3 regions of the Peribacillus sp. NPDC096447 genome follow, and region 1 is predicted to be linked to each of the others. Evidence: riboswitches for the same ligand, from Rfam matches in the RefSeq annotation. Region 1 holds a riboswitch; each other region holds the start of a gene.
The links. A riboswitch is a leader RNA that binds a small molecule or an ion and turns the genes downstream of it on or off. The one in region 1 is predicted to bind glycine.
Positions count from the first base shown of each region.

Region 2: linked by a shared signal. The riboswitch ahead of ACIQZD_RS04115 (amidohydrolase) and the one ahead of ACIQZD_RS20870 (amino acid permease) in region 1 are both predicted to bind glycine.
Region 3: linked by a shared signal. The riboswitch ahead of gcvT (glycine cleavage system aminomethyltransferase GcvT) and the one ahead of ACIQZD_RS20870 (amino acid permease) in region 1 are both predicted to bind glycine.

Region 1 is NZ_JBIWEV010000006.1:248,295-250,501, forward strand. It holds gene ACIQZD_RS20870 (amino acid permease) at 1-1,311, opposite strand, end outside; glycine riboswitch at 1,520-1,598, opposite strand; gene ACIQZD_RS20875 (amino acid permease) at 2,100-2,207, shown strand, end outside.
Region 2 is NZ_JBIWEV010000001.1:834,344-836,550, reverse strand. It holds gene ACIQZD_RS04120 (DUF1444 domain-containing protein) at 1-504, shown strand, start outside; glycine riboswitch at 654-756, shown strand; glycine riboswitch at 760-850, shown strand; gene ACIQZD_RS04115 (amidohydrolase) at 981-2,168, shown strand.
Region 3 is NZ_JBIWEV010000001.1:394,580-396,786, reverse strand. It holds gene ACIQZD_RS01970 (DEAD/DEAH box helicase) at 1-352, opposite strand, end outside; glycine riboswitch at 729-816, shown strand; glycine riboswitch at 820-902, shown strand; gene gcvT (glycine cleavage system aminomethyltransferase GcvT) at 1,041-2,147, shown strand; gene gcvPA (aminomethyl-transferring glycine dehydrogenase subunit GcvPA) at 2,165-2,207, shown strand, end outside.

The sequences.
Region 1 (2,207 bases):
CACCAAAAGTATGAACCAGATTGGGGTCAAGAGCAGTGATAGTCGTGTAGCTTCAGCAAATAGCATAACAATAAGGATGAACAGGAATAATCCTAAAATGACGTAATTGACAAAGGGTGTAAAAGGAGCCTTGAAAGTCGATTTTGCTCTTAGGTCAGGCCTTGTTTTCGAATATTTGATATGGGAAATCAAGATAATGCTCCATACCCATATGAAACAGATGGCACTGATGGTCGTCACGACGGTAAATGCCTGTTCCGGTATCAGCTTGCTTAATAATGCCCCTATTGATACAACGATTGTGGATGTTAATAAGGCATTGCTCGGAACAGCCTGTTTATTTAATTTTTCCAGTTTAGCAGGGGCTTCGCCATTCCTGCTTAACGTATAAAGTATTCGGCTCGTTGAAAATAAACCGCTGTTGCATGCAGAAGCAGCGGATGTCAAAACGACGAAGTTGATGATCCCTGCAGCGACAGGAATGCCGATTAACGCAAAGACCTCTACAAATGGACTGCTCGTGGCATCCAGTTGTGTCCATGGGTTGACGCAGAGAATGACGAATAGTGCACCAACATAGAAAAGTAAAATCCGGACAGGGATTTTATTGATGGCAGATGGAATGTTCTTTCTCGGGTTTGCCGTTTCTGCTGCGGAAACCCCGACCAACTCGACACCGACAAATGAGAAGACGACCAGCTGTAAAGATAATAAGAATCCGGAAATGCCATTGGGGAACATGCCCCCATGATTCCATAGGTTCGTTAGGGAAACCGTTCCGGTATTGGTATTGAAGCCGATGATCAAAAGGATGATTCCCACGATGATCAAGGCGATGATCGTGATTACCTTAATGATGGCAAACCAGAATTCCAATTCGCCAAATAACTTAACGGTCAATAGGTTCAATCCTAAAAGAATGACTAGGCATATTAGAGCCGGAATCCATTGAGGGATATCGAACCAATATTGCATATAGACGCCGACAGCTATGATATCGGCCATTGCGGTCATGATCCAACAGAACCAATATGTCCAACCTGTCACGAAGCCGGCCCATGGACCGACATATTCGGTTGCAAATTCAGTGAATGATGTATACCCTGCATTGGATAAGAGCAATTCCCCTAGTGCCCTCATCACAAAAAACAAGGCAATCCCTATTATCAGATAGGAAAATAAAATAGAAGGTCCTGCCAATTGTATGGCTTTCCCGGAACCTAAAAATAATCCGGTGCCAATGGTTCCTCCTATTGCAATCAGTTGTACATGTCTATTTTTTAAATCTCTTTTTAATTCTTGTTTAGCCAATTCCAACGCCCCCGTTTTTTTATAGTCTTGGTAGTGAATGTGTTTACCTGCATGGTCTTGGAGAGAGGGACGTGATTTTTTCGTCCAGCTTGCCTTTCCCATTGGTTTTAAAGCTGTTGTTTTTAGTCCAACCACAAAATGGACAATAAAAAAAAGAGATTGGATAATACCAATCTCTTAAAGGGTTCAGAATAACAATTTTATCATTCGTTACTCTTCTGTCCTTTTGCCTGAGATTGTGAATCCTTCGGCGCTGCATCTTGTACAGTCTCTCCAGAAGCTGCTCCTGCTATAGTGTCATCCATAGCATTCATCGCTTGCTTGTATGCGGTTGTGAATAAATGTGGTCAGTGATAAGCTACCACTGCTGAATCATTCATTATGCTTATAAAATAATATTGGAATTCTATCATCTATTTTTCGGTAGGTCAACAAGTTTTTTTGAAGTGAAAAAGGCAATATCTGCAGTTTTATAGTGGTCTTAATTTTTATTAAGGTACTTGAAAAATTTATTTTTTTGGATGATCACTATTATGAAATATTGATCATCATTTTTTTAAAATGATATTTTTAGATTAGGAAAATTGCCAAGATATATTTGGTAACTGTTTATTTCAAAAATACAATTGTATTTTTACAGAATATTTACTATTATAAGATAAGAAAATATAATTGAAGTGTTATTGATATTTTTTCGATAGAGCATTTCTAACCGCAATAATTAATAGAGAGTCGTTCGTGGTAAGGATAGAAAAGCATTACCGATATTGCATCTGGGGGAGTTAAACATGTCGAACAAGGAATTAAAGAGAGGGCTGGAAGCACGTCACATTCAAATGATAGCTTTGGGCGGAACCATCGGTGTCGGGTTATTCATGGGATCGGCGAGCACGATC
Region 2 (2,207 bases), on a different contig from region 1:
TCGGAAGAAGGAAATCCATTTTTATTCGATGAGCATACGGCTGAAACCCGGGTTTTTTATGCCCTTGATTTAGGGAAAACCTACCGTCTTATAGATGAGAAGATGATTCAACGGGAAAATTGGCAGGGTGATAGGATCCGTGAAATTGCCCTTTTTAATGCCCGTTCCCTCTCCACTGAAATGAAGTCGGATATCGTTGCAGGTAATGCATTTTATTTTTTGAACACGAATGATGGATATGATGCCAGCAGGATTTTAAATGAATCATGGCTTCGGGAAATGAAGGACAAGATCGAGGGAACCATGGCTGTGGCCATTCCCCATCAGGATGTCATCATCATTGCCGATGTGAAGAATGATACGGGCTATGATATTCTTGCGCAAATGGCGATGAGCTTCTTTGCCAGCGGTCATGTTCCAATAACGGCTCTATCATTCCTTTACGAAGAAAATGAGTTGGAGCCCATCTTCATTATGGGTAAAAACAAAAAACGTGAACAATAATATATTGAAACACAAAAGGACCGTGTCAGCATCTGACAGCGGTCCTTTTAAAGTTTAATAGAGTTTATAACTCTGAGTTGATATTTATTTTTTAATCGGTGATAATATAATTGGAATATTTTGAAAATATATAATGATAGAACAAGCGGATGAACGTTGTGGGAGAGTGCAAGCATTGAGGCCGGGAAGGAGCAAGTTCCAAAAAGATCCCTTGGAGCAAATCTCTCAGGTAAATGGAACCGCAGCTGAACGCAACTCTGGAGAGCGCGCAGGAAGCAGTGTGCCACCAAAGGGGAAATCTCCATGACCAAAAATGGAGCTAAACTCTCAGGTAAAAAGGACAGAGAAGGGGAGCGGTAAGTTTACGCAATCCTTCCTTGCCCTTTTTTATTTGGCACTTTGTATAAGAAGGTATGCAGCGAACTGGAACTTACTAATATGCTCAACTTGAAATAAGGGGGAGAATGATCATGAACGTGAAAAGCAAATTAATGAACATGCTGGAAGCCCGTAAAGGGGAAATGGTTCAAATCCGCCGTCATTTACACGAGAATCCGGAACTATCCTTCAAAGAAGAGAAAACGGCACAATATATCATTGATTTTTATAAAGGAAAGGATGTGTCGATTCAAACGAATGTAGGAAATGGATTAGGGATCATCGTAACGATTGAAGGCGGAAAACCTGGGAAAACGATAGGTCTCCGTGCGGACTTCGATGCATTGCCGATTACAGAAGAAGCGGATGTTCCGTTCCGTTCAAAAAATGAAGGTGTCATGCATGCCTGCGGACACGATGGGCATACCGCTTATTTATTGGTTCTGGCAGACTGCATCAATGAGCTTAAAGATTCCCTATCCGGTACGATTAAAATAATCCATCAACATGCAGAAGAAACGCCCCCAGGTGGAGCAAAAAGCATTATGGAATCAGGGTGTTTGGATGAACTGGATGCCGTTTTTGGAATCCACTTATTTCCGTCGCATCCAGCAGGGGTTGTCGGGTATCACGGCGGCTATTCGATGGCTGGACGGACCTATTTCAAGCTGGCGATAAAGGGTGTAGGCGGACATGGTTCCTCCCCGCATATGGCTAATGATGCCATTGTGGCAGGGGCCCATTTCGTGACAGCCGTACAAACTGTAATCAGCCGCCGCTTGAATCCTTTTGATATGGGCGTGGTCACAATCGGCTCCTTCGATGGAAAAGGAAGCTTTAATGTCATAAAAGATCGTATAGAAATTGAAGGGGATGTCCGTTATATGACAGCAGAGACCCAACAGCTGATCGATAAGGAAATCCACCGCATCGTCAAAGGGATAGAAACGGAATTTGATGTTCAGTGCGAACTAACATATGTGCCTGATTATCCTCCGTTATATAATGACCCTGAACTGACTGGATTCGTGAAAAATAGTCTGGAAAGCATGAATGACAAAGATATTAAAAATGTCTTGGAATTTCCGGTTTTCTCAGGTTCAGAAGATTTTTCGTATTATGCCGAAAAGATTCCTGGCTGCTTCTTTTACATTGGCTGTAAACCGAAAGGGGTGGAGAAGGCATATTTCAATCACCATCCTAAATTCGACATTGATGAAGATGCCCTTTTGATTGCATCCAAATCAGTGGCCCAGGTTGTATGCAATTTTTATGAATGGGAATAGTCGCATTGGTATATTTGTTTGCAAAAAAATGCAGAAACC
Region 3 (2,207 bases), on a different contig from region 1:
CAAGGGAAGCAGGAACAAGGATCAAAACTTTTTTTACAAGGCCCCTAATCATATATTCTTTTAGGATCAATCCAGCTTCAATTGTTTTTCCGAGCCCTACCTCATCAGCTAAAATGGCCTTTCCATTCATCTTTTCCACCACTTGCTTCGCTGCTTCCAATTGATGCGGAAGCGGGGTTAACTGCGGGAGGTGCTTGGGCGCCTGTAAACCTTCAAAATCAGGGATGATAAGATTTTCCTCCATTTGAACCGCCAGCTTATAAAGCTCCCAATTTCCCCATGGACCGTCATTTTCCATCTTTTGCAGAAACTCGTCATTCCATTCAGAATTGAAGGATATATTGATTTTCATAGAAATAACTCCCTCTTAAATCATAATTTCCTTAATATAAGGTCAAAACCCGAACATTTCATATGTGAAGTAAGAAAAATATTTCTCTTCAAAAGATATTGCAGAGATAAGTTTCTTAGGGTAGGATATAAGTATATTTAGAAAATTCCAATTTTCAAACGCCACAAAGAATCTTTGTACATCGATTTTGCAGTTCGCGTTTTCTTAGTATGGGCTATAGGCTCCTAATTTATCCAAGAATACTGAAGGAGACCAATCAAACGGTTTCTGAAGTTTCAGGAGAATTGGCAGAGAATGCATTCCACAATGCTCAGGGGTTTTACCGATGCTTGGTGGCTTATTCGCTTCCTTTCATAGGTAGACCATTTATATGCGGGTGAAGATAAGGGGAGAGACTACGGATGTAGCGCCGAAGGAGCAAACTTAGCAGTGAATCTCTCAGGCAAAAGAACTCTTATTGGACGCAACTCTGGAGAGCGCCGCCCGTTTTGGACGGCCACCAAAGGGGAAAACCTATTACATAGGTAAACTTTCAGGTTTCAGGACAGAGAAAAAGCTCAAACGGGCTTTCTCTGTCCTTTTTTGTGCTTTTTTCACATCATGAATCAGGATATATCTGATGCGTAATGACAAGAAGCTTTTGATAATGAAGCCAATTAATTTAAAAAAATCTGAAGGGGGTCATTTTTTGACCAATTTAAAAAGAACACCACTATTTGAGGTTTATCGTGAATACGGAGGTAAAACGATTGATTTTGGCGGCTGGGAACTTCCTGTCCAATTTTCGGGTATAAAGGATGAACATGAAGCCGTACGTACAAAAGCGGGGTTATTCGATGTTTCCCATATGGGTGAAGTCGATGTTAAGGGTCCCGGGAGCCTTAACTTTTTACAGAAGATGCTGACTAATGATATATCAAAGCTGAAACAGGGCGGTGCCCAATATACCGCTATGTGTTATGAAAACGGAGGCACGGTTGATGATCTCATCGTGTATAAAAGGGCTGAGGATGACTATCTGCTCGTGGTCAATGCTGCGAACACAGAAAAAGATTTCAATTGGCTGCAAGCTCATTTACCGGAAGATGTCCAAATCAAGAATGTATCTAGTGACTATACACAGCTGGCGCTTCAAGGACCATCTGCAGAGAAGATTTTACAAAAACTATCGGGAAATACTGCTTTAAGTGAAATTGGATTTTTCAAGTTCAAGGAAAATGTCATGATTAACGGCATCTCTACGATGGTATCCCGTACTGGATACACTGGTGAGGATGGCTTTGAGATATATAGTGACAGTGAAAATGGTCCCGCCCTTTGGAAGGCGATTATGGATGCCGGAAACGAAGAGGGGGTTCAGCCGATTGGTTTAGGTGCTCGTGATACCTTGCGTTTTGAAGCAAAACTGCCGTTGTATGGGCAGGAGCTTTCAGCGGACATCACCCCGATAGAAGCCGGGATTGGTTTTGCAGTAAAAGTCGATAAGGAAGTTGATTTTTTCGGGAAAGCCGTTCTTGCTGAGCAAAAGGAGAAAGGAGCTCCCCGCAAGCTTGTGGGAATTGAAATGATTGACCGTGGCATTCCACGTCATGGGTATAAGGTCTACAGCGGTGATAAAGTCATTGGCGAGGTCACGACCGGTACCCAATCACCAACGTTGAAGAAAAACGTGGGTTTGGTACTTATCGATAAGGAATTTTCGGTGCTGGATGCGGAAGTCGAAGTGGAAATCCGATCCAAACGTTTGAAAGCCGTTATAATACAAACACCTTTTTATAAAAAACCACGTAAATAGAGGGGAATGGTCATTAGATGAAACATCGTTATTTACCCATGACAGAGCAAGATAAACAAG